2 linked regions of the Saccharothrix violaceirubra genome follow. The protein of the gene in region 1 binds, or shares a complex with, the protein of each later gene. Links are inferred from orthologs where the notes say so. Each region holds a gene or a part of one and is shown on either strand. Other genes may lie near its edges.

Region 1 (10,737 bases):
GACGTGGCTGCGGCTCGACGTCGAGCAGCTCACCCCGCGCGTGGTCACGGCCGGTGGTCCGGCCGAGGTCACGGTGTCCGGGAAGATCACCAACGTCGGCGACCGCAAGATCTCCGACATCGAGTTCCGCCTCGAGCGCGGCGAACCGCTCAAGAGCGAGGACGAGGTCCGCAAGGCGTTGCGCGAACCCGCCGACGCCGAGTTCGTCCAGCCCGAGTTCACCCGGATCGCCGACGAGCTGGCCCGCGACGAGACCCGCGAGTTCAGCCTCACGATCCCGCTGCGCGGCACGGCCGACACCGCCCTGCGGATCGACCAGCCGGGCATCTACCCGATCCTGGCCAACATCAACGGCCGGCCCGACTTCGGCGGCCGGGCCCGACTGGCCGCGCTGAGCACGCTGCTGCCGGTCGTCTCCGTGCCCGGCGGCCAGGACGCCGGACCGCCCGCCACGCCCGCGAAGATCACCGTGCTGTGGCCCGTGGCCGACCGGCCCCGCCTGATCCGGGTCGGGTCCGACGGGCAGTCGCTGCTCACCGACGACCAGCTCGCGTCCTCGTTCGCGCCGGGCGGCCGGCTGTACGGCCTGCTCAAGGCGTACGAGTCGGCGGTGACGGGCCCGCTCGCACCCGCGATGTGCCTGGCCGTCGACCCGGACCTGCTGCGCACGGCGATCGCGATGGCCGGCGGCTACCAGGTCCGCGGCCTCGGCGAGGGCAAGGGGCGGACCGACGCCGACCTGTGGTTGCGCGCGTTGCGCGCGGCCGTCGCGGGCCGCTGCGTGATCGCGTTGCCCGACGCGGACGCCGACCTGGTGGCGTTGACCCGCGCCGGCCTCGGCGACCTGACCGGGCTCGCCCTGGGCGGCGGCGAGCTGGTGCGCGAGGCGCTCCAGGTGCAGCCGCTGCCCGACCTGGTGTGGCCCGAGGACGGCGTGGTCGACGAGCAGACGTTCACCGACCTGACCACGCGCGGCGTGCGGCGCCTCGTGCTCGACCAGTCCGCTGTGGGCGACGCGCCGGGCACGAACCCGGTCCGCCTCGGCGAGCAGGGCGGCGGCGACGCGGCGGCACCCACCACGGCCGTGCGCATCGACGCGATGGTGTCGGACGCGTTGCGCGGCACCGCCCAGACCTTCGGCGGCGACCGCCCCACGCCCGTGTCCGTGCAGAACGCGCTGGCCGCGTTGGCGTACCGGACCGGCTTCCAGGGCGACGGCCGCAACCTCGTGATCGCGCCGCCGCGCCGGTGGAGCGCGCCGACCGGGGAGATCACCACGTTCCTGGACGTGACGGAGAACCTGGTCGCGAGCGGGTTCGCGACGCCGACCGGCCTGGCCACCGTCCTGGACGGCCCCGCGCCCGAGCAGATCGCGACGCTGGGCTACCCGGTCGACGCGGGTGTGCGCGAGGTGTCGCCGACGATCACCGCCGCGGTCGGCGACTCGTACCGCGAGGTCGTGGGCATGGCCGACGCCATGCGCCAGGTCGACGCCGCGGACACGCCGGTCGCCGACCTGGTCGACCCGCTGCGGCTCGACCTGCTGCGCGTGGTGTCCGGCGCGTGGCGCGGGGACGAGAGCGGCGCGCGGGCCACGCTGGTGTCGGGCATGGCCGAGGTCGACGCGCTGCGCGGGCAGGTCACCGTGACCGAGCCGAACAGCCCGATCCTGCTCGGGTCGGGCGACAGTCCGATCCCGGTCACGATCCGCAACAACCTGGGTGTGCGCGTGGTCGTCCGGATCGTGCTGGAGGACGCGCCGGGCATCCGGGCCAAGGAGTTTCCCGACCAGGTCCTGCCCGCGCACGGCGAGCGGTTCATCAGCGTGCCGGTCGAGGTGCTGCGGTCGGGCCGGTTCAGCCTGCACCTGCGGTTGACCACGCCCGGTGGCGTCGAACTCGGCGAACGTGCCCGGCTGGAGGTTTCGTCGTCCGCGTACGGGACGATCACCCTTGTCATCACCTGCCTGGCCGCCGGTCTGCTGGTGCTGCTCGTGTCCCGCCGGATCTACCGGCGGGTGCGCGCGGTGCGGGCGGCGGCCGTGCTGGTACCCGACGACGCCGAAGGCGTCACCCCCGAGAAGTCGAGCGCGAGTTGAGCGAGACAGTGACGCAGGAGAACAGATCGGACGCGGCGCCGTCCGTCGCGCGGGCCAGCGGTTCGATGGCCATCGCCACGGTGGTGAGCCGGGCGTCGGGTCTGCTGTCGAAGCTGTTGCTGGTCACGTTGCTCGGCGCGACCGCGTTGAACGACTCCTACCAGGTGGCGACCACGCTGCCGACGATGATCAACGAGCTGCTCCTCGGCGGCGTGCTGACCAGCGTGGCGATCCCGCTGCTCGTGCGCGCCGAGAAGGAGGACGGCGACGGCGGCGAGTCGTACGCGCAGTGGATGGTCACCATGTCGGCCGTGCTGCTGGGCATCGGCACGGTGGTCGCGATCATCGCCGCACCTCTGCTGACCTCGCTGTTCGTCAGCTCGTCCGACAAGGCCAACCCCGAACTGGTCACGGCGTTCGCGTACCTCGTGCTGCCGGGCATCGTGTTCTACGGCCTGTCGGCCCTGCTGGGCGCGATCCTCAACACCCGCGACATCTTCGGCCTGCCCACGTGGGCGCCGGTGCTCAACAACGTGGTCATGATCGTCGTGCTGGGCGTGTACTGGGTGCTGCCCGGCGAGATCTCGCTGGACCCGGTCCGCATGGGCGAACCGAAGCTGCTGGTCCTGGGCTTGGGCACGATGCTCGGCGTGGCCGTGCAGGCAGCCGTGATGATCCCGGCCATGCGCCGCACCGGTTTCCGGTTCCGCTGGCGCTTCGGCTGGGACCGGCGGCTGGCCGAGTTCGGCGGCCTGGCCTTGTGGGTCCTGCTCTACGTCGGCCTCGGGTTCGTGAGCATGGTCGTGCTGACGCGCGTCGCCACGAACGACGTGGGCGCGATCACCGTCTACAACTACCAGTGGCTGGTCACGCAGGTGCCTTACGGCGTGCTGGGCGTGTCGCTGCTGACCGCGTTGATGCCGAAGATGTCCCGCGCGGCAGCGGCGAACGACATCGGCTCGCTGGTCGGCGACCTGTCGTTCGGCAACCGGATGTCGTCGATCCTGCTGATGCCGTTCGCCGCGCTGCTCACCGTGGCCGGCCTGCCGATCGGCCTCGCGGTGTTCTCGCACGGCGAGTCGGGCATCGCGGGCGGCACGGAGATCGGCGTGGCGATGGCGTTGTCCGCATTCGGCCTGGTGCCCTACGCGATCACGCTGCTTCAGCTCCGCGTCTTCTACGCGATGAAGGACGCCCGGACACCGACGTTGATCCAGGGTGTCATCGTCGTGATCCGGATCGCGTTGTTGTTGCTGTTCCTGAAGATCTCGCCGACGGACAAGCTCGCGGTGGCCGTGTCGATCGCGATGTCGTTGAGCTTCGTCGCGGGCGCGGTGGTCGGCCAGGTGTGGCTGCGGCTGCGGTTGGGGCGGCTGCGCACCGGGTACACGGCGTGGACGATCTGCCTGACGGTGGTGGCGTCGGCGATCGGCTTCGCCATGGCGGCGGGGCTGGCGTGGCTGGTGACGGCCGCGCTGGGCCTGGAGTCGGTGCGGACGGAGGCGTGGATCGACCTGGTCGTCCTGACGGTCGTGGGCCTGCCACTGAGTTTCGGGCTCCTGGCGGTGTTCCGAGTGCCCGAGGTGAAACCGGCGATGGACAAGGTTCTCCGATTGGTGGGACGTCGATGAGCCGCCGTGAAGCGATCGTTCCCGTAACCTCGGTCGCGTGAGCGGCGGCCCGATCCAGAACACCTCGCTGACGCCCGGCGGGGTGATCGGCGACGGCCGATACCGCCTGCTGGCCCGTTCGGGAGTCGACCACCGGTGCGCCGCCGAACTGTGGCGGGGCCGCGACGGCCAACTCAACCGCGACGTGGCCCTGACCGTGATGGTCGGGCACCCCGGCGAACAGCAGCAGTTGGCACGCGCCAAGCGGGTCGCGGAGCGGGCGATGCACTCGTCGTCGTTCACGCACCCCGGCGTGGCGCGGGTGATCGACGTGCTGACGCCGGGTTCGGGAATCCGCTGGGACGAGGGCATCCTGGCGATGGTCGTGGCCGAGTGGACGCAGGGCACGGACCTCGCCGACCTGCTCACCGACGGCCCGCTGCCCGCCGGCGCGGCATCACGCCTGCTGGAGCCGCTGGGCGCCGCGATCGAGGGCGCCCACCACGCGGGCCTGGTGCTGGGAGCCGACCACCCGCACCGCATCCGGGTCGCCTCGGACGGCAGGCTGCGACTGGCCTTCCCCGGCCCCCGCCCCGACGCGATCGCCCGCGACGACGTCAAAGGCCTGGGCGCCGTCCTCTACCTGCTGCTCACCGGCAAGTGGGCCCTGCCCGGCGGCCCACCCGAAGTCCCGGTCGCCCCGACCGCCCCGGACGGCAAGGTCGTCGCGCCCAGCGCGTTGCAGCCTTACGTCCCGCACGAACTGTCGTCGGTGGCAGTGCGTTCGCTGGAGGACACCAGCGTCGGCGGAATCCGCACCAGCGCCGCGATCCTCCAGGTCCTCGACCGCATGTCCGCGTCCGAAGCGCAGACGGCCCTGCTGTCCCCGGTGCCGGGGGAGTCCGACGACGGCGCGGTGTGGACCACCGAACGCCCGAAGGCGGGCCGGGAGCACCGACGCAAACTGCTGATCAGCGTCGCGGTCCTGGCGATCGCGACTTTGGCCGTGGTCGTGTGGCTCGGCATCCAGATCGTCGGTTTCTTCAGCGACGACGGCGGCCCCGGCGGCGGCCCGACGGTCGTCGTCGGCCAGTCGAACGCACCCGGCGACAGCGCGGCCCCCGCACCCCCAGCCCCGGCGGGCCCGGTGCAGGCGGCGTCGGTCGGCGTCTACGACGTGACGAACCAGCCGGACAACGCCAACCGGGCCAACAGGGCGGTGGACAACAACCCGACCACCGTGTGGCAGACCGACAACTACTACCAACCGTTCCCCGCGCTGAAGCCGGGAATCGGCCTGATGGCAGGCTTCGCCGAGCCGGTGAAGCTCGCGTCGATCACCATCACGTCCCCCAGCGCCGGCACGGTCGTGGAGATCAGAACGGCATCAGCCGACGGCGTCCCCTTGCAAGAGACCAAGGTGATCGCCACAGCCACCCTCTCCGCCGGCCCCACCCAGATCCAACTGAACGCCCACGAGCCCACCCAGCACGTGCTGATCTGGATCACCAAACTGGCCGGCAGCGGTCGCGACAACAAGACCGAGATCGCGGAACTCGTCTACACCCGCGCCAAGTAGCCACCGGCCCGGACCGATCACCCCGCCAGACCCCTGGCAGCACGGCAGGCACCCCGCCACCTGCCCGCGCTGATTCCCATGCGGAGCAGGCTGGACCAGGGCACGCCCCCAAGGGAGGCGGGGGCATGAGTACCCCCGAAACAAAGTGAAAAGTTTCCGCGAATCACCGCGAAAACCATCGCCGACCTGGGCATGAAGGCCCAGATCGCCCCACCCCCAAGTACCGGCGTCCGGGACATAAGGGCTGGACGAGAGCCAAGGACAAGGGCCGATACCCTCTTCGTGTGACCGCCGCAGCCAGCTCGGACGCAGACCTCATCGCGGCGCACGCCGCAGGCGACCCGCACGCCTTCTCCGAGCTGGTCAAACGCCACCGGGACCGGATGTGGGCGGTGGCGTTGCGAACGCTGCGCGATCCCGAGGAAGCGGCGGACGCGTTGCAGGAGGCGTTCATCTCCGCGTTCCGCGCCGCAGCCGGTTTCCGGGCGGAATCGCAGGTCACGACGTGGTTGCACCGAATAGTCGTGAACGCCTGCCTGGATCGGATGCGGCGGCGACAGACACGGCCGACTGTTCCGCTGCCCGAAGCCGGCCCCGGCGAGCCGGTTGCTCCGCGTGACGCGATGGCCGAGCGCGAGACCCGGTTGGTCGTCCAGGCCGCCCTGAACGAGTTGCCCGAGGAGCAGCGCGCACCGATCGTGCTGGTCGATGTCGAGGGCTATTCCGTGGCCGAGACCGCCCAGCTCCTGGGCATCGCCGAGGGCACCGTGAAGTCACGGTGCGCACGCGGTCGCGCCAAGCTGGCCAAAGTTCTCGGACACCTCCGGAACCAGAGTGCAAGTGCGAACGTCCCAGTCCACGATGTGCAGGTGCAACAGGGACGTCAGTTGGAGGAACGATGACCGGCAATGTGCGGCACTTCGGGCCGCCGTGGTCCGTCGATCTGCTCGCTGACTTCCACGCCGGTGTCCTCGATCCGGCGACCGAGGCAGAGTTGCGGCCCATCGTGGACAACGACCCCGAGGCCAGGGAGATACTCGCCGCACTCGACGCGACGCTGGCGGACCTGAAGGATCTTCCGGTCATCCCGATCCCGGCGCACGTTGCCGGGCGGATCGACGCCGCGCTCGCCGCCGAGGCTGCCGAGGCCGCGCGGTACCGGGCACCGGTCGTCGACCTCGCCGCGCGCAGATCGAGGAAGAAGGCGTTGGGCTGGGGTTCCGGCGTCCTGGTCGCGGCGGCTGCCGCGGTCGGTGCGTTCGTGCTGACGACGCCCGGCAGCACCCCGACGAACGACGGCGTGGCGCTGCCGACGACAAGGGCACCCATGACGGTCCCGGGGAAGCTCACCGACAAGCCGTCCGACAGCGCGCCGCTCGCGGTGAAGGGCAACAACTTCGGACCGGTGTTCGGCGACGTGCTCAAGGCGCAGAACTACGGCCCGTTGGAGAACCAGGACACCCTCGCCGGGTGCCTGCGCGGCGCGGACGTCCCCGGTGGCGACCCGATCGGCGTCAGTCCCATCACGCTCGACGGCAAGTCGGCCGTGATGGCGATCCTGCCCGGTGGCACAGGTCAGCCCGGCCAGTACCGGATCGTGGTCCTGGACCCGACGACGTGCGGGCCCGACAACCCGAACGGGGTGCTTGCGAACAGCAAGTTCCCGTCCTGACGTACGCGCCGTAGTCCACCTCACCCCGTCGTGCCGGAATCACTGACGCCTACCATCGGTTGAGCACAGTGCGGGCCGGGAACTCCGGGCCCGCCGCCGACTGACGGAGGTCCAGAGGTGTCGGACGTACGGAACCTGATCGTCGTGGGATCGGGCCCCGCCGGGTACACGGCGGGGGTCTACGCCGCGCGCGCCCAGCTGGAGCCGCTCGTGTTCGAGGGTTCGCAGTACGGCGGCGCGCTGATGACCACGACCGAGGTCGAGAACTACCCGGGTTTCCGCGACGGCATCATGGGACCCGACCTCATGGAGCAGATGCGCGAGCAGGCCAAGCGGTTCGGCGCGGAGCTGCGCGCGGAGGACGTCGACAAGCTGGAGCTGGAGGGTGACGTCAAGTACGTCACCGCCAACGGCGTCCGGTACGCGGCGCGCGCGGTCGTGCTGGCCATGGGCGCGGCGGCCCGCTACCTGAACGTGCCCGGCGAGCAGCGGCTGCTCGGCCACGGCGTGTCGGCGTGTGCCACGTGCGACGGCTTCTTCTTCCGCGACCAGGACATCGCGGTGGTCGGCGGCGGCGACTCGGCGATGGAGGAGGCCACGTTCCTCACCCGCTTCGCCCGGTCGGTCACGATCATCCACCGGCGTGAGGAGTTCCGGGCTTCCAAGATCATGCTCGAACGCGCCCGCGCGAACGAGAAGATCCACTGGCTGCTGAACGTCGAGGTCACGGAGGTGCTCGGCGAAGACTCCGTGTCCGGGATCAAGGTCCGCGACACGCGCACGGGCGAGGAGTCCGAGCACGCGTTCACCGGTTTCTTCCTGGCGATCGGCCACGACCCGCGCAGCGAGCTGGTCCGGGGCCAGGTCGACGTGGACGACGAGGGTTACGTGCGGGTGGTCGGTCGGACCACGTACACGAACCTGGACGGCGTCTTCGCGGCCGGCGACCTCGTGGACCACACGTACCGGCAGGCGATCACCGCGTCCGGGTCCGGCTGCTCGGCCGCGATCGACGCGGAGCGCTGGCTGGCCGAGCACGACGCGTCCGAGGCCGAACACGTGGGTGCCGAGCCCGTCACCGCGGGCTGAGCGAAGTTTCGTTTCGAGAAGGAGTGCAGATGAGTGGCTCGACCGTGGTCGTGTCCGACAAGTCGTTCACCGATGACGTCCTGACCAGCGACAAGCCGGTCCTGGTCGACTTCTGGGCCACCTGGTGCGGCCCGTGCCGGATGGTCGCGCCGGTGCTGGAGGAGATCGCCGCCGAGCACTCCGACAAGATCACCATCGCGAAGCTGGACATCGACGCGAACCCCGAGATCGCGCGGGAGTACAAGATCATGTCCGTGCCGACCCTCATCCTGTTCCAGGGTGGGCGGAAGGTGAAGGAGATCCAGGGCGCGAAGCCGAAGGCCGTGCTGCTGAACGAGCTGGCCGACGTGCTCTGAGCACGAACGCGACCCGTGACCCGTCCGTCTCGCGGTAGACGGACGGGTCACGCTTTTGTGGGAACGCCGCCACCGCGTGTAGCCCTGCGTGGACCACCTCGGCGAGCAAGGCACAATGGGGCGTCGAGTACAGCGCCGGGGGACCGGCGCCTGAGTGAGCGAGGGGTGCATGCTGCTACTCCGCCGCGGGGCTTTCGGACCGGACGTCGCCGAGGTCAGGGCCACACTGACGAAGCTCGGGCTGCTGACCGATCCGCAGCCGTCGCAGGTGTTCGACCTGCCGGTCGAACAAGCGGTCCGAGCGTTCCAGCAGCAGCGCGGCCTCATCACCGACGGCATCGTCGGCCCGGCCACCTACCGCGCTCTGCGTGACGCCATGTACCGACTGGGCGACCGCCCGTTGGCGTACATGGTCTCGCAGCCGGTGACGGGCGACGACGTGTCCGCGTTGCAGGAACGCCTGCTCGAACTCGGCTACGACGCCGGCCGCGCGACGGGCGAGTTCGGCGCGCAGACCGAACAGGCACTGCGCAGCTTCCAGCGTGACTACGGTCTGATGGTCGACGGCATGTGCGGCCCGAACACGGTCCGCGCGCTGCGCCAGCTCCAGCCGAAGGTGCGCGGTGGTCGGCCGGTGTTCCTGCGCGAGCAGGAGAACGTCCGCCGGGCCGGGCCGCGCCTGAGCGGCAAACGCATCGTCATCGACCCCGGTCACGGCGGTGCCGACCGCGGCATCGTGGTCGACGGGATCGCCGAGTCCGAGGTCATGCTCGACCTCGCGAGGCTCCTCGAAGGCAAGATGGCCGCGACGGGCATGGAGGCCATGCTCACGCGCGGCCCCGACCACTGCCCCGACGAGCGGCAGCGCGCCGTGTTCGCCAACGAGGCGGGCGCGGACCTGATCCTGTCGCTGCACAGCGATGGCAACCGCTCGCCGCTGGCGTCGGGCCTGGCCAGCTTCCACTTCGGGACGGGCAACGGCACGTCGTCCACGGTCGGCGAGGCCCTGGCCGGGTTCATCCAGCGCGAGATCGTGGCGCGGACCGGCATGCGCGACTGCGGCACCCACCCGAAGTCGTGGGACATGCTCAGGATGACCAGGTGCACCGCGGTGCGCGTCGAGGTCGGCTACCTGACCAACCGGGAAGACCGCGAACGCCTGGCCGACCCGTCGTTCAGGGATGTCGTGGCCGAGGGCATCCTCGTCGCCGTCAAACGCCTGTACCTGCTGGGCAAGGACGACCAGCCCACGGGCACGTTCACGCTCAGCGACCTCGTCCGCCACGAGTTGACCACCGGACAGGCACGCTAAGAGCGCCTCAAGTGTCAGTAGCCGTTCATTTTCGTCCATACTTGACGAAAATGGGGCTCTGACGACGGAGGAGGTGTCGCCATGCTCATCCGGTTCGAGGTGGCGAACTTCCGCTCGATCCTGGACCCGGTCGAACTGTCCCTGGTGGCAGTCGACCGGGACCGCCCGGAGGCACGGCCGCAGCCGAACCTCAACGAGAGCCTCCTCCCGGTCGCGGCGATCTTCGGCCCGAACGCGTCCGGCAAGTCGAACGTCATCGCCGCCCTGGACTGGCTGATCACGGCCGTCGGCTCTTCGCTGCGCTACTGGGACGAGACGATCCCCGTCGAGCCATGCGCGTTCGACGATGCGACCGGGCAGCCGTCCGAGTTCGTCGTCGAGTCGATCATCGGGGGAGTCCGGTTCGCCTACGTCGTCACACTCGATCGGGAGAAGATCCACTACGAAGCGCTGTTCCACTACCCGGAGCGGAAGCGCCGCCGCATCTTCGAGCGGGAAGGCGAGGTGCTCAAGTTCCAGCGCGGTCTGGGTGCGCTGTCGGGCACACGGGAACTCCTCACTCCACGAACACTCGTGTTGTCCATCGCCCGACGCTTCGACGAGCCTCTCATCCGGGATTTCGTCCTCCAACTGACCCGGACCACGACGCTCGGGTTGGGACGTCGACACCCCAAAGCCGGCCGGATGTTGGAAGGATTCCTTCACCCGAGTGCCCAGATGAAACTGGACCTCGGCCCCGACCTCGATGACACCCCGGACCCGAGCCGCGACCAGGTGTTGGCGCTGCTCAGGATGGCCGATCTCGGCATCGACGACGTCGAGTTCGTGACCGGACCCCATGGCCGACGCATCCGACTGGTGCACCGCAGCATCGACCAGCGCATACCTTTCGAACTGGAGGACGAGTCCCAGGGAACCCGGACGTGGCTGCGTCTCATCGGCCCGGTCCTGAACGCACTCGGCAAGGGCACCGTGTTGTTGTTCGACGAGTTGGACGCGAGCCTCCACCCGACTCTGTCCG
Region 2 (10,731 bases), 3.8 Mb from region 1 along the record:
GCGTCCCGGGTGATCGGACTCGTCCCGCACGAGGCCGAGGCGGACCGCGTCCGCCGCTCGGGCCTGGCCGACGAGGTGGTGACCGCCGACGCCCGGGACCCGCTGGCGGTGGTGGCGGCGCTGGCCGGCGGCACACCCGCGCACCCGACGGAAACCGCACCGGCCACGCCCTCGGGAACCGGCGCCGACGTCACCGTGGTCTGCGTCGACGTGCCGGGCTGCGAGCACGGAGCCATCCTCGCCACCGCCGACGGCGGCACGATCGTGTTCTTCTCCATGGCCACCTCGTTCACCGCCGCCGCCCTGGGCGCCGAAGGACTGGCCGCCGACGTGGAGATGCTCGTCGGCAACGGCTACGTCCCAGGTCACGCCGCATTCGCCCTCGACATCGTGCGGACCGAACCTGCCGTGCGCGCGGTGTTCGAGCACCGGCAGACTCCACAGCCGTGACTACCTTGCTCGTGGGCGGACGCGTTCACACCCCCGCCTCTCCCGACGCCACCGCGATGGCCGTGACGGACGGCGTCGTCGTCTGGGTCGGGCAGGACGCGGTCGGCCGCGCCCTGCACCCGGACGCGGAGGTCGTCGACCTCGACGGCGCGTTCGTCGCACCCGCCTTCGTCGACGCGCACGTGCACGCCACGTCGGCGGGCCTGCTGCTGACCGGTCTCGACCTCACCGACTGCCCCTCCCCGCAGGCCCTGCTCGACGCCGTGCGGACGTTCGACGGCCCGCTGGTCTGGGGGCACGGTTGGGACGAGACCCGCTGGTCCGGCCGCGTGCCCACCCGCACCGAACTCGACGCCGCCGCCGGTGGTCGGGTCGTCTACCTGTCCCGCGTGGACGTGCACTCGGCGCTGGCCTCCACCGCGCTGCTCGACCGCGCGCCCGGCGCCCGCACCGCCGACGGGTGGTCCGAGGACGGCCCGCTGACCCGCGCCGCGCACCACTACGCCCGTGCGGTGGCCAAGGACGCCATCCCGGTCGACCAACGCCGTGCCGCGCAACGCGCCTTCCTCGACCACGCCCTGTCCCGGGGCGTGGCCGCCGTCCACGAGTGCGCCGGCCCGGAGATCTCCAGCGTGGCCGACCTCGCCGACCTGCTCGCGATCACCGACGGCCCGCGCGTCACCGGCTACTGGGGCGACCGCGCCCGCATCGCGCTGCCCGTGGCCGGGTACGCGGGCGACCTGTTCGTGGACGGTGCGTTGGGCTCGCGCACCGCCGCGTTGTGTGCGCCCTACGCCGACGACCCGGCCACGTCAGGCGCCCGCTACCTCGACGCCGACACCATCGCCGACCACCTGGTCGCGTGCACGGAGGCCGGCCTCCAGGCCGGGTTCCACGTCATCGGCGACGCGGCCGTCGCCGAGGTCGTCACCGGGTTCGAACGGGCCGCCGCCAAGGTCGGCACGCCCGCGCTCGCCGCCCGCCGGCACCGCCTCGAACACCTGGAGATGATCACCGCCGGGCAGGCCGCGACGCTTGCGTCCTACGGCGTCGTCGCGTCCGTCCAGCCCCTGTTCGACCACGAGTGGGGCGGCCCGGACGGCATGTACGCGCAGCGGCTCGGCGTCGACCGCGGCACCGCGCTCAACCCGTTCTCGCGCCTGGCCGCCGCCGGGCTGATCCTCGCGTTCGGCTCCGACGCCCCGGTCACCCCGGTCGACCCGTGGGCCACGATCCGCGCCGCCGTCCACCACCGCACCGAGGGCCACGGCATCTCCGCGCGGGCCGCGTTCACCGCGCACACCAGGGGCGGCTGGCGCGCGGCCGGCGTCGACGACGGACTCACCGGCACCCTGCGGCCCGGCGCGTCCGCCACCTACGCGGTGTGGGAGGCGGGGGAGTTGGAGGTCGCCGCACCCGACGCCCGCGTACAGCGCTGGTCCACCGATCCGCGCTCGGGTGTGGCGCCGCTGCCCGCGCTCGCCGGCCCCGCGCCGAAGTGCCTGCGCACCGTCCTGGACGGCCGCACCCTGTGGGCGGCCACGTGAGAGGGGAGTGACCCATGGCGCTGCTCGACCTCGATCCCGGGGTGGTCGCCACCGCCCGCCGGCTGGCCGCACGGGCCGCCGCGCCGGTGGTGGCGCTGGCCCGGGGCCACACCACGGTCGCGGTCGAGCGCGCCACCCTGCGCCTGGCCGGGATCACCGGTGCCGACACCGGGCACCCGGCCGGCGACGTGCCATGGGTCAACCGCGTCGTCGACACCGTGCGCGCGCACTGCGGCCTCGAGCACGGCGTCGTCCTGCCGGTGTTCCACGCGTTGCGCACGCACGGCCTGGCCACGCTGACCGACCTGGCCGAGGCCACCGCCGCCGGCCAGATCCGCTACACGCTGCCGAAAGGCGCCGAACGGACCCGTGCGGCCCGTGCCGCCACGACCGCCGTCAACCGGGGCCTGCGCGCGATCGACCGCAACCGCGCCACCCGGGACCGGCTCGTCGCGCGCCTGGGCGACCCGCCTTGCCGACCGTGGCTCTACCTGATCGTCGCGACCGGCGACATCGACGAGGACGTGGTCCAGGCAGCCAACGCCGCCCGCGCGGGCGCCGACGTGATCGCGGTGATCCGGTCGACCGGCCAGTCCCTGCTCGACTACGTGCCCGAAGGCGCCACCCATCACGGGTTCGCGGGCACCTACGCCACGCAGGAGAACTTCCGGATCATGCGCGCCGCGCTGGACGACGTGTCCAAGGAGGTCGGCCGCTACGTCCGGCTCACCAACTACGCGTCGGGCCTGTGCATGCCCGAGATCGCCGTGCTGGGCGGCCTGGAGCGCCTGGACATGATGCTCAACGACTCCATGTACGGGATCCTGTTCCGCGACATCAACCCGGTGCGCACGTTCGTCGACCAGCGGTTCTCCCGCCAGGTGCACGCCCGCGCCGGCATCGTGATCAACACCGGTGAGGACAACTACCTCACCACCGCCGACGCCGTGGACGCCGCGCACACCGTGACCGTGTCGCAGTTGCTCAACGAGCACTTCGCGCAGGAGGCCGGGCTGCCCGACCCCCTGCTGGGCCTGGGCCACGCGTTCGAGATCGACCCGAAGGTGCCCGACAGCTTCCGCCTCGAACTCGCCCACGCCCTGCTCGCCCGCGAGCTGTTCCCGGACGCGCCGCTCAAGTGGATGCCGCCCACCCGGCACATGACCGGCAACGTGTTCCAAGGGCAACTGCTCGACGGGTTCTTCAACCTCGCGGGCGTGCTCACCGGCCAGTCCATCCTGCTGGTCGGCATGATGACCGAGGCCGTGGCCACGCCGTTCCTGTCCGACCGCGACCTCGCCCTGGCCAACGTGCGCTACGTGCTCGACGCGGCGGGCGGCCTGGCCGAGGACTTCCGGCCCGCGCCCGACGGCCTGATCGTCAAACGCGCCCACCAGGTGCTGGGCGAGGCCGTCGACCTGCTCGGCCGCATCGTGGACGACGGCCTGCTCGCCGCGATCGCCGACGGCACGTTCGGTCTGATGCGCCGCCCACCCGACGGCGGCAAGGGCGCCGACGGCGTGATCGCCAAGGCCGACGACTACCTCAACCCGGCCGCCGCGGCTTTGGAGGCGCGATGACCCGCCACGTCCGCCCCTACGGCGACACCACCGGCGACGGCATGGTGCAGACGTCGTTCACGCTGCCCGTCCCGCCCGGTCCGAAAGCCGACGGCGCCGCCCGGCTGCTCGCCGAACGCATGGGCATCGACCCGGCGACCGTGGTGCACTCGCACGGCATCGGCGACGGATTCACGTTCTTCGTCGTCTACGGCCCGGTGCGGCACGTGATCGACCTGGCGGACGTCCGCGTCGTCGAACGCGAGTACCCGCTGCTGTCCCCGGCCGAGGTCAACGCGGCGGTGAAACGCGTGCTGCGCCGCAAACTCGTGGTCGTGGGCGGCTGCATCGGCACGGACGCGCACACCGTGGGCATCGACGCGATCCTCAACATCAAGGGCTTCGCGGGGGAGAAGGGGCTGGAGTACTACCGCGAACTGCGCGTGGTCAACCTCGGCGCCCAGGTGTCCGTGCCCGAGCTGGTGCGCCGCGCCCGTGCGGAGAAAGCCGACGCCGTGCTCGTCTCCCAGGTCGTGACCCAACGTGACGCGCACCTGCTCAACACCCGCGAGCTGGCCGCCGCGTTCCGCGAGGCGCTCGGTGCCCGGCGACCGCTGCTGGTCGCGGGCGGCCCCCGGTTCGACCCGCTGATGGCCGACGAGTTGGGCGTGGACCGGGTGTTCGGCCGCGGCACCACGCCCGGCGAGGTCGCCAGTTACCTCGTGCACGCCGTCCACGCCCGGAAGGAGTCCGCGTGAAACCGGGATTCGAGGTCACCCACCGCCGGTACGTCCCGCACGCGCACGCCCACTACGGCGGCGACCTCGTCGACGGCGCCTACAGCCTCGGCCTGTTCGGCGATGTGGCCACCGAACTGCTCATCCGCACCGACGGCGACGAGGGGCTGTTCGCCGGGTACTCGTCGGTCGAGTTCACCGCGCCGCTGCGGGCGGGCGACGTGGTCGAGGCCACGGCCACGCTCGTCCGCGTCGGCACCCGCTCGCGCGAGCTGGCCTTCGAGGCCCGCGTGGTGTGCCGGTCGGCGCCCGAACGCGGTCCGTCGGCCGCCGACGTCCTCGACCCGCCGTTGGTCGTGACGCGGGCCAGGGGAACGGTGGTCGTGCCCGGCTGAGGTCGTCGTGCGGGGTCGTTCCGGACCGCGGTACCCGGACGTCCACGCCTTCGCGCGGCTGTGGGTGCGCGGTTCCCGGTCCCGCCACTTGACCCGGACGGTATACCTCAACGATCATTGACTCAATGGATGCTGACTGGTCTTCGGAGCTGACCGCGCGGGCGCGGCTGCACGCCGCACTGGGCGAACCCGCCCGGCTGGCGATCGTGGACCGCCTGCTGCTGGGCGACGCCTCGCCGGGCGAGATCGGGCGCGAACTGGGACTGGCGAGCAACCTGCTGGCACACCACGTGAAGCTGCTGGAACAGGCCGGTGTGGTCGGACGGTCGCGGTCGGAGGGCGATGCGCGGCGGTCCTACCTGCGGTTGCGGACCGCGGCGTTGTCCGGGCTCGTGCCGTCGGGCGTGCGGCACGCACGACGCGTGGTGTTCGTGTGCAGCCGGAACTCGGCACGCTCGCAGCTCGCGTCGGCGTTGTGGGCCGCGCGCAGCGAGGTGCCCGCCGCGTCCGCGGGCACCCGCCCCGCCGGCGAGGTCCACCCGCTCGCGGTCGCGACCGCTAAGGCGCACGGCCTGTCGCTGGCCCGTGCCCGTCCCCACCACGTCGACCGGGTGATGCGCCCCGACGACCTGGTGGTCGCGGTGTGCGACAACGCCCACGAGGAACTCGACCCCGCCGACCGGCTGCACTGGTCGGTGCCCGACCCGGCGGCCGTCGGCACCGAGGCCGCCTTCGACGCCGCTTACCACGATCTCGCCGACCGCGTCGACCGGCTCGTACCGGCGGTCCACGACTCTTGATCACCGTGCACAGAAGTGGAGTCGCGATGCGGCCCCTGTCCCGACCGCTCGTGGCCGAGTTCCTCGGCAGCCTGCTGCTCGCCGCCCTGGTGATCGGTTCCGGCATCGCCGCCCGACGCCTCTCGCCCGACGACGTGGGCCTGCAACTGCTGGAGAACGCCGCCGCCACGGCCGCCGGCCTCTACGCCCTGATCCTCGTCTTCGGACCGGTGAGCGGCGCGCACCTCAACCCTGTCGTGTCCATCGTGGACGCGGCCTTCGGCGGGCTGCCGTGGCGGCACGTCGCCCTGTACGTCCCGGTGCAGATCGCCGGCTGCGTCACGGGTGCGATCGTGGCGAACGTGCTGTTCGACGCCGCACCGGTCAGCGTCGCCACCACCGACCGGGCCACGTGGCCGCACGCCGCCTCCGAGGTCGTCGCCACCCTGGGCCTGCTGCTGGTGATCTTCTCTCTGACCCGCACCGGACGCGCCACCCGGGTCCCCGCCGCCGTCGGCGCCTACATCGGCGCCGCCTACTGGTTCACCAGTTCGACCGCCTTCGCCAACCCGGCCGTCACGATCGGCCGCGCGTTCAGCGACAGCTTCGCCGGGATCGCCCCCGCCTCGGTGCCGGCCTACGTCGCCGCGCAACTGGTCGCGGCGGCGGCGGCGATCCTCCTGCTCCGCGTCCTGTACCCCGTCGCCCCGGACCCCTGGCCCGTCGGGCGGCCCGTGAAGGAGAACCCATGACACCGCGCCCGTCCGTCCTGTTCGTCTGCGTGCACAACGCCGGCCGTTCGCAGATGGCGGCCGCGTGGCTGACCCTGCTCGCCGGCGACCGCGTCGAGGTCCGGTCCGCCGGGTCCGCCCCCGCCGACCAGGTCAACCCGGCCGTGGTCGAGGCGATGCGCGAGGTCGGCGTCGACATCTCCGCCCAGTCCCCGAAGATCCTGACCTACGAGGCGGTCCGGGAGTCGGACGTGTGCGTGACCATGGGCTGCGGCGACGCCTGTCCGGTGTTCCCCGGCAAGCGCTACCTGGACTGGAAGCTCGACGACCCGGCGGGCCAAGGCGTCGAGGCGGTCCGTCCGATCCGCGACGAGATCAAGGCGCGGGTCGAGGGCCTCGTCGCGGAACTCCTGCCCGCGGACACGACCGTCGATGCCGTCGGCGTCCGGTCGGTTCCCGGGGCTTCCGGGCTCCGGACGAGTTGATCCACCGGGTGGCGTCCGGCTTCGAGCGGACCAAAGCCCGCGAATCGGTCACCTGTCGGTCGGATCGCCGCCCTCCCCGACGTGTCGGCAGGGTGGCGCGTGGAGTCCGTGATCTCCGACTCGAACTGGTTCTCACCGGGCGGGGACCGGGCCGCTTCCCCTTCGGCGACGTGGAGTCCCGACGGCCAGGAGTTCAGGGTCACCACACGCGGCGCCGACGGGAACAGCCACGAGAGCCACTGGTGGGCCGCTACCGGTTTCAGCGCCTGGTCCGACCTCGGCTTCACCTGGCGCGAAACGTCACCGAGCTGTTCCCCGGTCGCCGTCCTCGGGAATGGTCGAGTAGACCCGGTGCCAATGGTGGACCGAGCGGACCATGTCGTCGACGACGTGGAGGAGGAATTTGCTCAGGTTCTCCAGCCGTGCACCGGCCGGGGTGGTGGTGCCGAGCTTCTCCGCCGCGGTCCCGCAGGCGAGCGCGATCCGGGTCTGGTTGCGCGCGCCGGCCATGATCGACTGGAACAGGACGTCGTCGTCGATGACGTAGCTCTCCGCGCGGCTGCGCGGATCGCGGTCGCGCCTGATGAGAGCCTGGTTCTCCAGATAGCCGACCGCTTTGGAGACCGAGGCGGGACTGACGCGCAGGCGCCGCACGAGTTCGGCCGAGGTGAGGCTGCCGCTGTCGGTGGTGAACAGCGCGGCCAGCACCCTCGCCATCATGTGCGGAAGTCCCGCCTGGACCATCAGTTCCGTGCTCCGCGCGTCCACCTCGTCCAGGAGTCGCGGATCCGTCCGGCCGGGATCGCCGGTCGTCGGAGCCGGCCTGCGCCTGCGTGCCGGTCGTGTGCCGGTCCGGTGGGCCGATTCGGCGTCGTAGCCGCCCGGCCCGCCGTTGCGCATCACCTCGCGCGTGACGGTCGAGGTCGGCCGCTCGATCCGGCGGCCGATGGCGGCGTAGGTCAACCCGTCCCGTAGCCCGGCGGCGATCTGCCGCCGGTCCGGCAGGGTGAGTCTGTCCCCGGGCATCGCTGTCCTTATCCGTCGACGTCGGCGCCAGCGTAGTGCAACGCTGTCGCCGTTGCATTAGTCGGCAGAGGTCACGCAACAATATTGCTCTTTCTACCTGCGTTTACAGTCTTTATTGCCGAGTGCTCGATTGACGAGTTCGTGTATGCAACGTAAATTTCGCTGTGTCGCGAAGGTCATCGGTGCGAGTGGGCCCGATCCGACGCGCGACTTTCGGAACCTCTTCACGGAAGCGGAATCCTCATGACCGCAACTTCCGGTCGATCCGCGCTCGCGATGAACGCCGTACGCAAGGCGTACGGCGATCACGTCGTGCTGGGCGGCATCGACCTCGACATCCCCGCTGGATCGATCTTCGCGTTGCTCGGCCCGAACGGCGCCGGCAAGACCACGCTGGTGCGGATCCTGTCCACGCTCATCCGCGCCGACGCGGGGGAGATGCGCGTGGCCGGCCACGACGTGGTCCGGGAGCCGGACGCGGTCCGGGCCGCGATCGGCGTCACCGGGCAGTTCTCGGCGGTGGACGGCCTGCTCACCGGCGAGGAGAACCTGCTGCTGATGGCCGATCTCCTCCGACTGCCGCGCCCGGAGCGGCGGCGACGCTGCGCGGAACTGTTGCGGCGGTTCGACCTGGTGCGAGCGGCCGGGAACCCCGCGATCACGTATTCCGGTGGCATGCGCCGCCGCCTGGACCTCGCGATGACGCTCGTCGGCCGGCCCCGGGTGATCTTCCTCGACGAGCCGACCACCGGACTGGACCCGCGCAGCAGGCGGACCATGTGGGAGATCATCCGCGAGCTGGTGGCCGCCGACGGCGTGACGATCTTCCTCACCACCCAGTACCTGGAGGAGGCCGACCGGCTCGCGGACCGGCTCGCGGTGTTGCACGAGGGCAGGCTGGTCGCCCAGGGCACCGCGGCGGAACTCAAGCGGCAGGTCGGCGGCGGTCACATCGCACTGCGGTTCGCCGACGCGCGTGGCTACGACCACGCGGCCAGGACGCTCGACGTGGTGAGCCGCGACGACGAGGAGCGCACGCTGCGCATCGCCGGCCGGGGCGACGTCCGATCGCTGCGCGAGGTGCTGGACCGGCTCGACCGCGAGCACCTCGCCGTGGACGAACTCCGGGTCCACGCCCCGGATCTCGACGACGTCTTCCTCGCTCTGACCGGCAACCCGGTCGCCGAACAGGAGAAAGCCCGATGACCACCGTTCCCGGCAGTGTCTCCGCCGCGTTCGTCGACTCGGCGACCATGCTGCGCCGCCAGTTGCGGCACCTGGTGCGCTACCCGACGCTCGTCCTGACCGCCGCCGGTGTCCCGGTGGTCTTCCTGCTGCTGTTCGTCCACGTCCTCGGCGGCGCACTCGGCCGCGGCCTTGACGGCCCGGGCACCTACGTGGACTACGTCGTGCCCGGAATCATCCTGATGACGGTGGCCACCGCGGCCCAGGGCACGGCGATCGCCGTCGCGCTCGACATGACCGAGGGCATCGTCGCGCGGTTCCGCACGATGGCCATCGCCCGGATCTCGGTGCTCACCGGTCACGTGCTGGGCAGCCTGATCCAGACCATGTTCAGCATCGCCGTCGTCATCGGTGTCGCGCTGCTGGTGGGATTCGAACCGACCGCCGATCCCGGCGACTGGCTCGCCGCGGCCGGCATCCTCGTGATGATCACGTTCGCGGTGACGTGGTTGTGCGTCGCACTCGCCATGGTGGCCAAGACCGTCGCCACCGCGAGCAACCTGCCGATGCCGCTGATGCTCCTGCCGATGATCGGCAGCGGACTCGTCCCCACCGACTCGATGCCGGCCTGGCTGCGGTGGTTCGCCGACCACCAACCGTTCACCCCCTTCATCGAGACCCTGCGCGGACTGCTGACGGGCACCCCGATCGGCGACAGCGCGCTCCTGTCCACGGGGTGGTGCGCCGTCATCACCGTCGGCGGCTGCCTGTGGGCCAGGAAGCTGTACGACCGCGAGCCGAACCGGTGAGCCGCGGGGTCGCCCCTCGCCGTCCGGTCGTTCGTCGCCGGTTCGAAGCCGAGGCTCAGCGATCCGGCAGTCGGCGCACGACGTGGCGGGCGTCGCGACCGACGCCGCGCACCGTCGCCGACCCCAGGGTCCGCTGCCACTCCACACCGACGAACCCCAGCCCCGGGACCACTGTGGACAGCCCGCTCCGGTGGACCGGCCGCCCCCGGCCGTCGAGGGCGCCCAGACCATCCAAATAGGACAGTGCCGGGCGGTAGCCGGTCGCGAGGACGATCGCGTCGACCCGTTCGCGGGTGCCGTCCGCCCACGTGAGCACGTCGCCGTCGACGCGGGTGAACACCGGTCTGCGGTCGAGGAGCCCGGCGGCGAACGCGGCGCGCTGGTGCCCGCGGTCGAGGACCGGCGGGTGCGGCGGGTTCCGCAGCAGGCGGCCGACGGGCACGAAGTCCACGCCGGTGGCGGTGATCCAGAAGTGCACGTCGCGGCCCCACGGTCGCTGCCGCACGAACCGCACCGGCACGCGGGTGGCCAACGTGACGCGGGCGTGCCCCGCGAGTTCGACGGCGATCTGGACCGCCGAGTTGCCCGCGCCGACCACCACGACCCGTCGACCGGCGAACGGCGTCGGCTCGCGGTAGCCGGCGGCGTGCAGGAGGGTCCCGGTGAAGCCGTCGGCCAGGGCGGGCCGGTGCGGTCGACCGAACGAGCCGGTCGCGGCGATCACCCGACGGGCGCGCACCTCCCGCCCACCGACGGTCAGGACGAAACCGTCTCCGGCGCGTCGCACGGCGTCGACGCGGTGGTGGGTGCGGATGTCGGCGTCCAGGCCTGAGGCGTAGCGGCGCAGGTAGTCCACGACCTCGTCGCGACGCGGGTACCGGTCCGGGTCGCCGTCGAACGCCATACCCGGCAACGCGCTGTACCGGGCGGGGGAGAACAGGGTCAGGCTGTCGTAGTAGAACGGCCACGAGCCGACCGGTTCGGCGCCTGCCTCCAGCACCACCGGGGTGCGTCCGGCCCGCAGCAGG

The links.
Region 2: the proteins of trxA (region 1) and F4559_RS15785 are in contact, whole or in part, in an NMR structure (PDB 2IPA), measured with the Bacillus subtilis proteins. The link is inferred for Saccharothrix violaceirubra from one-to-one orthologs.

What each region holds. Positions count from the first base shown.
Region 1 is NZ_JACHJS010000001.1:7,106,793-7,117,529, reverse strand. Bases 6,875-9,740 are described here. They hold trxA (thioredoxin), read left to right. Parts: upstream 6,875-8,077; coding sequence 8,078-8,404; downstream 8,405-9,740. Other genes in these bases: F4559_RS33025 (N-acetylmuramoyl-L-alanine amidase), read left to right, coding at 8,574-9,716; trxB (thioredoxin-disulfide reductase), read left to right, coding at 7,077-8,048; F4559_RS33040 (RsmA family anti-sigma factor), read left to right, coding at 6,875-6,959. Also shown: F4559_RS33060 (DUF6049 family protein), read left to right, coding at 1-2,098; murein biosynthesis integral membrane protein MurJ, read left to right, coding at 2,095-3,729; F4559_RS33050 (protein kinase family protein), read left to right, coding at 3,767-5,287; RNA polymerase sigma factor SigM, read left to right, coding at 5,572-6,189; more of F4559_RS33040, read left to right, coding at 6,186-6,874; F4559_RS33020 (AAA family ATPase), read left to right, coding at 9,798-10,737. UniProt on the Bacillus subtilis protein: Participates in various redox reactions through the reversible oxidation of its active center dithiol to a disulfide and catalyzes dithiol-disulfide exchange reactions.
Region 2 is NZ_JACHJS010000001.1:3,312,130-3,322,860, forward strand. Bases 5,090-7,949 are described here. They hold F4559_RS15785 (arsenate reductase ArsC), read left to right. Parts: upstream 5,090-6,215; coding sequence 6,216-6,683; downstream 6,684-7,949. Other genes in these bases: F4559_RS15775 (arsenate reductase/protein-tyrosine-phosphatase family protein), read left to right, coding at 5,090-5,488; F4559_RS15780 (aquaporin), read left to right, coding at 5,515-6,219; F4559_RS15790 (GbsR/MarR family transcriptional regulator), read right to left, coding at 6,984-7,709. Outside these bases: kdd (L-erythro-3,5-diaminohexanoate dehydrogenase), read left to right, coding at 1-450; F4559_RS15755 (amidohydrolase), read left to right, coding at 507-1,997; kamD (lysine 5,6-aminomutase subunit alpha), read left to right, coding at 2,012-3,577; kamE (lysine 5,6-aminomutase subunit beta), read left to right, coding at 3,574-4,314; kal (3-aminobutyryl-CoA ammonia lyase), read left to right, coding at 4,311-4,688; more of F4559_RS15775, read left to right, coding at 4,814-5,089; F4559_RS15795 (efflux ABC transporter ATPase subunit, DrrA-related), read left to right, coding at 7,953-8,915; F4559_RS15800 (ABC transporter permease), read left to right, coding at 8,912-9,703; F4559_RS15805 (flavin-containing monooxygenase), read right to left, coding at 9,759-10,731. UniProt on the Bacillus subtilis protein: Catalyzes the reduction of arsenate [As(V)] to arsenite [As(III)]. In vitro, can dephosphorylate para-nitrophenyl phosphate (pNPP).